2 regions of the Thalassotalea sp. SU-HH00458 genome follow, and region 2 is predicted to be linked to the other one. Evidence: predicted binding sites of a transcription regulator. Region 2 holds the regulator's gene; the other holds the start of a gene.
What was found. The regulator sigma-54, encoded in region 2, starts transcription at its own class of promoters, with help from an activator protein. The targets are predictions, from matches to a motif close to GTTGGCACGNNNNTNGNNT.

Region 1 (4,429 bases), on a different contig from region 2:
ACATTTGCATAAATATCGCTTCAAATTGTTTTGCTGCCGTTTCTAATGCCTGTTCTTTCGAGGCTTTATCGTCAGAATTTGACTGTTGACGAATATTATTTAAGCCATTTAAATCTAAGAAGTTTTGTGCATCAGCAAGTTTAGTATTCATAGCGATTTCAGATCATTAAATAATGATCAGCTCTCCTCGTAATGCGCCTGCCTGTTCTAACGCTTCCAATATCGCCATCACATCTCCAGGCCCTGCCCCAACATTATTGATGGCTCGAACTAAGGTATCTAAGGTGATCCCAGGGTCAAAAACAAACATGCGATTATCCGTTTTATCAACGTCAACAATGGATTGCGTTGTAACTACGGTATCCCCTTCAGCAAAAGCATCAGGTTGGGTAACATCTTGTGCCTCATTTATTGTCACTGTGATGCCACCATGGGTAATTGCCGCGGGTAACAATCGAACATCAGAGCCAATAACTATGGTGCCCGTTCTAGAATTAACAATGACTTTTGCCGCAGGTGTGTCTGGCTCAAATTCTAAATTTTCTAACACGGCAAGAAAGCTAACACGTTGGCTGGCATCTCTTGGTGCTGATACTTGAACTGACGTAGCATCAATGGCTCTGGCAATAAAAGTAGATGGATCATTAGGGTTAGCAAACTCGCGATTGATCGCTTTTTCTAAATTTTTAGCCGTACTGAAATCAGAATTTCTCAAGTTAAAGGTAATATGATCTCCTGTGGCAAAGGGAGACAGCACTTCACGCTCTACAATGGCTCCATTGGCAATACGTCCAACCGTTGGCGTATTAACGATAACTTTCGAGCCATCTAATCCTTCCGCGCCTAAACCACTAACCACTAAACTCCCTTGAGCCACGGCGTAAGCATTACCATCAATTCCCATTAAGATGGTTTGTAATAAGGTGCCGCCACGTAAACTTTTCGCACTCCCCATGGAAGAAACAGTAATATCAATGGTTTGTCCCGGTTTAGCAAAAGCAGGTAACTCAGCATGTACGGCAACCGCAGCAACGTTTTTAATTTTAGGCTTTAAACTAGCTGGCATAGTAATGCCGAAATTACTTAACATCGTCTTAAAACTTTGTTCTGTAAAAGGGCTTTGCTCCCCCGTACCAGGCAGACCAACCACCAAACCGTAACCGACTAGCTGATTCGATCTTACGCCGGCAACATCAGTTAAGTCTTTTACCCGTTGAGCATTTGACGACTGACTAGCAAAAGTAAGCGCTAATAACATTACTATTTGAATAACAACTTTCATATTCATTTCCACCTATATATGGCAATTATAAGGGCCACCAAGAACTACTAAAAAACTTAGATAACCAGCCTTGTTCTTGTACTTCCGCAAAGGCACCTGTACCAGCATATTGAATACGAGCATTGGCAACTTTCGATGAAACTATGGTATTACTTGAACTAATATCTTGTGCGCGAATAATGCCTGTTAAGCGAATATATTCATCGCCATTATTTAATGACATCCATTTTTCACCCCGGATCATTAAATTGCCGTTAGGTAACACTCTTAATACATGAACCGAAATATTACCGCTTAAGCTATTGCCTTGGTTTGACTTTGAATCACCTTTAAAATCAGAGGTTTGATTTAAGCCAAATTGAATCGCATCATCTTTAAAGGTAATCGGAGAAGCTCCCAAACCGGTTATCGGATCCAGTACGGCACTATTTTCTTTTTTCAGCTCGGTTTTGGCATTTTTTTGAGCTTGCGTACTCTCACTTAAAATTACCGAAATAATATCGCCTACGCGGTGTGCTTTTGAGTCTGAATAAATATTATTGACATAATTAGCTTGGAATAAAGAGCCTGTAGGTACAATCGGCGATTCTTGCATTTCAGGTAAGATCGGCGCAAAATCAGGATCATCAGGTAAAGTTTTCGCCTGTTCAATACTGGCACAGCCAGATAACGTCATCCATGCACATAATATTATCGTTACAATTTTCATATGACGCTCCCTATTGGTTATAACTGTTGATTGATATAGCTAAGCATTTGATCAACCGCAGAAATGACCTTTGAGTTCATTTCGTAAACCCGTTGACTCTCAATTAAATTGACCAGCTCTTCTGTCGTATTGACGTTGGAGGTTTCAAGTGCTCCTTGTAAAATCATGCCGAAGCCCTCTAAACCGGGAACACCTTCTTGTGGCGCACCACTTACCGAGGTTTCAACAAATAAATTTTGTCCGATGGGCTCTAATCCCGTTGGATTAACAAAGTTAACTGTGTTTAATTGTCCAACGACAGCGGGCTCAGCTTGACCTTGTAAGGTCACCGACACTTCGCCATCTTGAGAAACAATAATACTAATAGCATCAGGCGGTATCGTGACTTGTGGTTGTACTAAATAACCAGCACCAGGCGTTACCATATTGCCTTCTTCATCCATAGTAAATTGGCCATTCCTTGAATAAGACAACGAGCCATCAGGCATTTGTACTTGGAAAAAACCTTCCCCTTGAATCATTAAATCCAACGCATTATCCGTTGAAATCATATCCCCTTGGGTATGAATTTTTTGCGTGGCGACAACTTTTGAACCAGCCCCTAACATTAAGCCGGAGGGCATTTCGGTGTCTTGAGCAGAACGACCACCAGGTTGATTAATCGTTTGATAAAGCAAATCTTCAAAGACTGCTCGACTCTTTTTAAAGCCAACCGTACTCGCGTTTGCTAAGTTGTTTGAAATAACGGCAATATCTTTCGTTTGCGCGTCTAAGCCTGTTTTACTGATCCACAATGCTGGGTTCATAAATCACCTCAATAATTAGTTTAGAAAGCACGCAATAGCGATGCACTAGCTGAATCAATTTCTTCAGCGGTTTTCATTAATTTCAAATGCATTTCAAATTGACGTTGAATGGAAATCATGTCTGTCATTTCGCTGACAGGATTGACATTACTCGATTCCAACATGCCACTTTGAACGGTAATACTGATATCGGCATCTTCATTAGTACCGTTACCCCCTCGAAATAAACCATCGTTACCACGCACTAACGTACGAGTTTCAGGGTTAACAAGTTTAATTTTACCGACTTCTTCTTGAATGGTCGTAGGGGCACCGGCTGGCTGAACCATGATAGTGCCATCTTTAGTGATCTGAATATTATTAACCGGTAAAGGTAAAGACACAGGTCCGGCATCGCCAATCACCAAATCACCATTTGGAGTTTGTAAAAAACCTTCTTCGGTTAATGTTAAATGACCGTCACGTGTATAGGCTTCGGTACCGTCCTTTGCTTGAACGGCAATCATGCCATGCCCTTGAATCGCAATATCTAAATCTCGGCCTGTGGTTAAAAGTGCGCCACTGTCAAAGTTTTGGCTAGCTTTTTCTGTCATAGCAAAAACACGGGTTGGTAAACCTTCACCAAAAGCCTGCATTGAGCGAGCCTGTGCTAAGTCAGCTTTAAATCCCGTGGTCTTAGCATTGGCTAAGTTATTGGCATTTATCGCTAAAGCTCTCATATTTTGCTTGGCGCCACTCATGGCAATGTAAAGCATCTTATCCATCATGAACCCAGATTTATTAAGTATTACGTAGATAAATGCAAAGAAAGTGCCAACTAAAGAAGTTAATTTTGAGGGGGAAAACTTATGACTTGTCGTGTCGTATTTGATGATGATAGCAATAAAAAAGCCCTTAAGTAATCTACATTACTTAAGGGCTTTTCCTAAGAGGGTCGATTAACGAATTTGTAAAATCGTTTGGTTCAATTGATTATCAACTTCTAACGAACGAGAGTTTGCTTGGAAGTTTCGTTGCGCTGAAATCAAATCAATCAACTCACTGGTTAAGTTGACGTTAGATGACTCTAGAGCAGAAGCATTAATAGTACCGTATGTACCTGCCCCTGCTTCACCTGCTAAACCTTCACCAGAGAGAATACTTTCTTTCCAGTTGGTATTCCCCACTTGCGTTAATCCTTGGTTATTTGCAAAATTTACTAATGCTACGCGAGAGAGCGGTTGCGAAGTACCATTACTATAGGTCGCCATAACTAAGCCATCAGGGCCAATATCAAGCCCGGTTAAACGTCCAACCGGTAAACCATCTTGCTCAAGTGACGTCACTTCAAAATTTGAAGCAAACTGCGTAGGTTCATTAGGGTTTGCGCCAGCAGTATCAAGGTTAAAGTCGATAACTATTTGCTGAGTGTCATCAGAGCCGTTAGTCAAAATACCAGCACCTAATGCCGCCGTTTGAAATCCTGCAGCAGGTACTTGTGAGAAAAAGTCACCACCAGGGCTAAAGTTTAATCGTGCGCCATCGAAACCATTTATATCAATACCTGTTGCCGCATTAGCCGGATCAACTAAATCAACCCGTTGATTATCAACCGCAGCTGTAACTAACCAAGGGTTAGAGGCCGGAGGACCA
Region 2 (4,429 bases):
AGGTGATATAAAAAAAATTATCCTACACTTAAAACAACGTGGCATTGGAATTTTAATCACAGATCACAATGTTCGTGAAACATTAGACGTTTGTGAGCATGCATATATTGTTAGTCACGGTGAATTAATCGCGGAAGGCAATGCAGATCAAATTCTTGCGAATCAACAGGTAAGAGATGTATACCTTGGTGAGCAATTCACGCTATAGTTACACAAAGCTTTGATAAAAAGTAAAAATCAATATGAAGCTAGAAAATAGGAAAATAATACGATAAATGCGCCCTAGTCTGCAGCTCCGAATAGGACAACAACTCACCATGACTCCACAATTGCAACAAGCGATTAAGCTTTTGCAATTGTCGACGTTGGATCTTCAGCAAGAGATCCAAGAAGCTCTTGAAAGTAATCCATTATTAGAAGTAGATGAATCAACCCCAAGTGACAATGATGCGCAATCGGATAACTTAGAAGAAGCATTTTCTGCTGGTGTAACAGAACAAAACACTAAAACATCCGACGGCAGTGAAGATTCAGCTCCTACTATCGATGAAATTAGTACGACGGAAGCTATGGATAAATCTGAGATCCCTGAAGAGCTCAACATAGACACTACCTGGGAAGAAAGCTACAGTGCTGGCGTTTCAAATACCGGTGCCAGTGCACCTGCTTCAGAAGATTATACTTATCAGGGCGAAACAACGGACTCCATTCAAGACCATTTACGCTGGCAAATGGAGTTAACGCCATTTTCAGAAACGGACCTTGCCATCGCGACGGCTATTATTGATGCCATCGATGATGCTGGCTATTTAAGAGTCAGTGTTGAAGAAATTCTTGAAGCGATGGGCAATGAAGAAGTTGAACTTGATGAAGTTGAAGCCGTACTTAAACGTATTAATATGTTTGATCCTGTTGGCGTTGGGGCTCGCTCTATCTCAGAATGTTTAACCATTCAATTAAATCAATTTGATAAAGAAACGCCTTGGTTAAAAGAAAGTAAGCTGATCATTAATGAATATATCGACTTATTAGGTAACCGAGATTATCGCCAAATCATGCGGAAAACGCGTTTAAAAGAAGATCAACTACGCGAAGTGATCAAGCTAATTCAATCGCTGGATCCAAGACCAGGTGATAGTGTCATTAAAGGTGATGATCAATATGTCATCCCTGATGTTTCGGTCGAAAAGAAAAATGGTCGTTGGATGGTTGAATTAAATCCAGATACAGCACCACGATTATCGGTTAATCAGCAATATGCCTCCATGGCACGAAACATGAAATCATCAACAGACAGTCAGTTTATACGTTCAAACCTACAAGAAGCTAAATGGTTTATTAAAAGCTTAGAAAGCCGAAATGATACATTGTTAAAAGTCTCTAACTGCATTGTACAACGCCAACAAGGCTTCTTTGAACACGGGCCAGAAGCAATGCGCCCTATGGTACTCAATGATATTGCTGAAGCGGTAGATATGCATGAGTCCACTATTTCCCGTGTTACGACCCAAAAATATATGCATACACCTAGAGGAATCTTTGAATTAAAATATTTCTTCTCTAGCCACGTAAGTACAGAAAATGGTGGAGAATGTTCATCCACCGCAATTCGAGCTTTAATTAAAAAGTTGGTCGCTGCAGAAATTCCAGCCAAACCATTAAGTGATAGTAAAATGGCGGAATTACTTGCAGAACAAGGCATTAATGTCGCCAGAAGAACCATTGCCAAGTATCGAGAATCATTGTCAATTCCTCCTTCTAACCAACGAAAAAGTCTACTTTAACAACTAAATAAGGATCTAAGCTTATGCAAATTAATCTTGCTGGTCATCATGTTGAAATTACTGAAGCTTTACGTGAAAGTGTCAATACAAAATTTGCCAAGTTGGAACGACATTTTGATCATATAAATAATGTTCATGTGGTATTGACGGTAGAAAAGCTGAATCAAATTGCGGAAGCAACAGCCCATCTTAACGGAACAGAAATACACGCAAAAGCCGAAAATGCCGATATGTATGCTTCAATCGATGCTTTAGTTAATAAACTCGATAAACAAGTTTTAAAGTACAAAGGCAAAATCAACCAACATTAATCCATCGTCTATTTCAACACGAGCATTATGAAATTAACTGAACTTATTAACGAGAACTGCACCTTGTGTGCAGTTCATGCTACTAGCAAAAAGCGTATTTTAGAATTATTATGTGAAAAAGCTGCCGAGTCTTATACTGATTTTAACACTTATTCACTGCTTGAAAGTCTAATGGCACGTGAAAAAATGGGTTCAACTGGGATAGGTAATGGTATCGCGATCCCACACGGTAGATTAACTGATGGGGGTAAAGTCGTTGTCGTGATTGCCACAACAGAGTCTCCAATTGATTTTGATGCGATAGATAATAGACCCGTCGATATTTTTATTGCTTTATTCGTACCCGAAGAAAATTGTCAACAACATTTATCCACGCTACAAAGCATTGCACAAATTTTTAGTGATAAACAAACTTGCAAACTGGTCCGAAAATGTCACTCGAGTTCAGAGCTTTTCAATTTATTGAAAAATAATAACTAAACCTTAGTACCAAGGATTTCGACAATGAAACTCATCATCGTTAGTGGCCGTTCAGGATCAGGAAAAAGTGTCGCATTAAGAGTGCTGGAAGATTTAGGTTATTATTGTGTTGATAATATCCCTGTCAATCTTTTACCAGCTTTAACACATACGGTGATTAATGATTATGAAACCGTAGCGGTTAGCTTAGATGTTCGTAATTTACCGGCAGATCCTAATGATATTTCTGAAATTATCAATTACTTACCCAGTGCGGTAGATCTAAATATTGTTTATTTAGATGCGGATGATAACGACTTAATTAAACGTTTTAGCGAAACACGCCGCTTGCATCCATTGATCAAACAGAATATTGCGCTTGATCAAGCGATATCACTTGAGAAAAAACTGTTAGAGCCTATTTCAAGCCGTGCAAATTTATACATCAACACCAGTCAACTTACCCCTCATCAATTAGCGGATTTGATCAGAGAGCGAATTCTCGGTAAAACAACTGGCACTATGGTTGTGGTCTTTGAATCTTTTGGCTTTAAACATGGCGTCCCTCAAGATGCTGATTATGTTTTTGATGCTCGATTTTTACCAAATCCATTTTGGGAAAAAGATCTCAAACCATATACGGGACTAGATCAACCCGTACAAGATTTTCTCGCTAGCCAACCTATTGTCACTAAATTTATCTGGCAAATTAATAGTTTTATGATGACTTGGCTACCACATTTAGAACGTAATAATAGAAGTTATATAACCATAGCCATTGGTTGTACCGGCGGTAAACATCGTTCCGTTTATATTGCGGAATTACTCGCAAATAATTTAAGAAAAGAGCGTAAAGATGTGCAAGCGCGCCATCGAGATCTTGACGTAGCCAGTACTTAACCTTATGACTATTAAACTAAATAAAACCTTATTAATTACTAATAAATTAGGGCTGCATGCAAGAGCCGCAACTAAATTGGCGCAGTTAAGTCAAAAGTTCAATGCCAAAGTTACAATTGAACTTGAAAGCAAACAAGCCGATGCCAGCAGTATTATGGGGCTTATGTTATTAGCCGGCGGCCAAGGGAAAGAAGTGACGATTCATACTGAAGGGCTAGAAGCACAAGATGCCCTTGATAATGTCTGCCAGCTTTTTTCCGATAAATTCGATGAAGACGAATAATAACCTCAAGATCCCTTTCACAAAGCTGTAAAATTTCGTGGATATAATAAGAAAAAAGCTGCTAAAACCAGTCAGTTGAGATAAACTTATAGCAACTGGGCAACCAATAATTATGTTATGTATAACAAATTCTGCCCGCTATAACTCGTAATTAATTACCATTTTCGTTTTTTAACGGCACAGGAAAACTTTATGCCGGAAACTTCAGAACAAGAAGACAACCAACAAAGATTACTGCAAGTGAACAAAGCACTTGGTAGTGGTATGTTTGTCTATGTCCGCAAGCTATTACAAAATATGCCTGCCTACGATCTTGCTTTGATTTTACAATCCTCTCCCAGTAAAAGCCGTACCGTGTTATGGCAACTTATCGATCACGACCATCACGGTGAAGTGCTCGAAGAATTAAACGAAGAAGTTCGAAAAGGCATCTTGAAAAAAATGCGTCCAGAAAAACTCGCAGAAGTTGCTGAGGGTATGGACGTTGATGATCTTGCTGAGGTATTACGAACACTGCCAGATAGTGTTTACCGTGAAGTATTAAGTTCAATGGATTCACAAGACAGAAGTCGTGTTGAAGCGGCGCTTTCTTTTGATGAAGATACCGCTGGCGGTATCATGAATACCGATACTATCACTATACGCCCTGATGTTACTGTTGATGTAGTGTTACGTTATTTACGTCTTAAAGG

Region 1: a site for sigma-54 is predicted at 3,597-3,615, ahead of flgF (flagellar basal-body rod protein FlgF). Genes of this name have one in related genera too.

The regions. Positions count from the first base shown of each region.
Region 1 covers NZ_BAABWW010000001.1:254,484-258,912, forward strand. Annotated here, with positions in the region: gene flgJ (flagellar assembly peptidoglycan hydrolase FlgJ) at 1-151, opposite strand, end outside; gene ABXH06_RS01120 (flagellar basal body P-ring protein FlgI) at 167-1,258, opposite strand; gene flgH (flagellar basal body L-ring protein FlgH) at 1,308-1,991, opposite strand; gene flgG (flagellar basal-body rod protein FlgG) at 2,009-2,797, opposite strand; gene flgF (flagellar basal-body rod protein FlgF) at 2,818-3,561, opposite strand; gene flgE (flagellar hook protein FlgE) at 3,736-4,429, opposite strand, start outside.
Region 2 covers NZ_BAABWW010000002.1:189,207-193,635, reverse strand. Annotated here, with positions in the region: gene lptB (LPS export ABC transporter ATP-binding protein) at 1-208, shown strand, start outside; gene ABXH06_RS03820 (RNA polymerase factor sigma-54) at 276-1,784, shown strand; gene hpf (ribosome hibernation promoting factor) at 1,808-2,095, shown strand; gene ptsN (PTS IIA-like nitrogen regulatory protein PtsN) at 2,123-2,575, shown strand; gene rapZ (RNase adapter RapZ) at 2,600-3,454, shown strand; gene ABXH06_RS03800 (HPr family phosphocarrier protein) at 3,459-3,737, shown strand; gene mgtE (magnesium transporter) at 3,930-4,429, shown strand, end outside.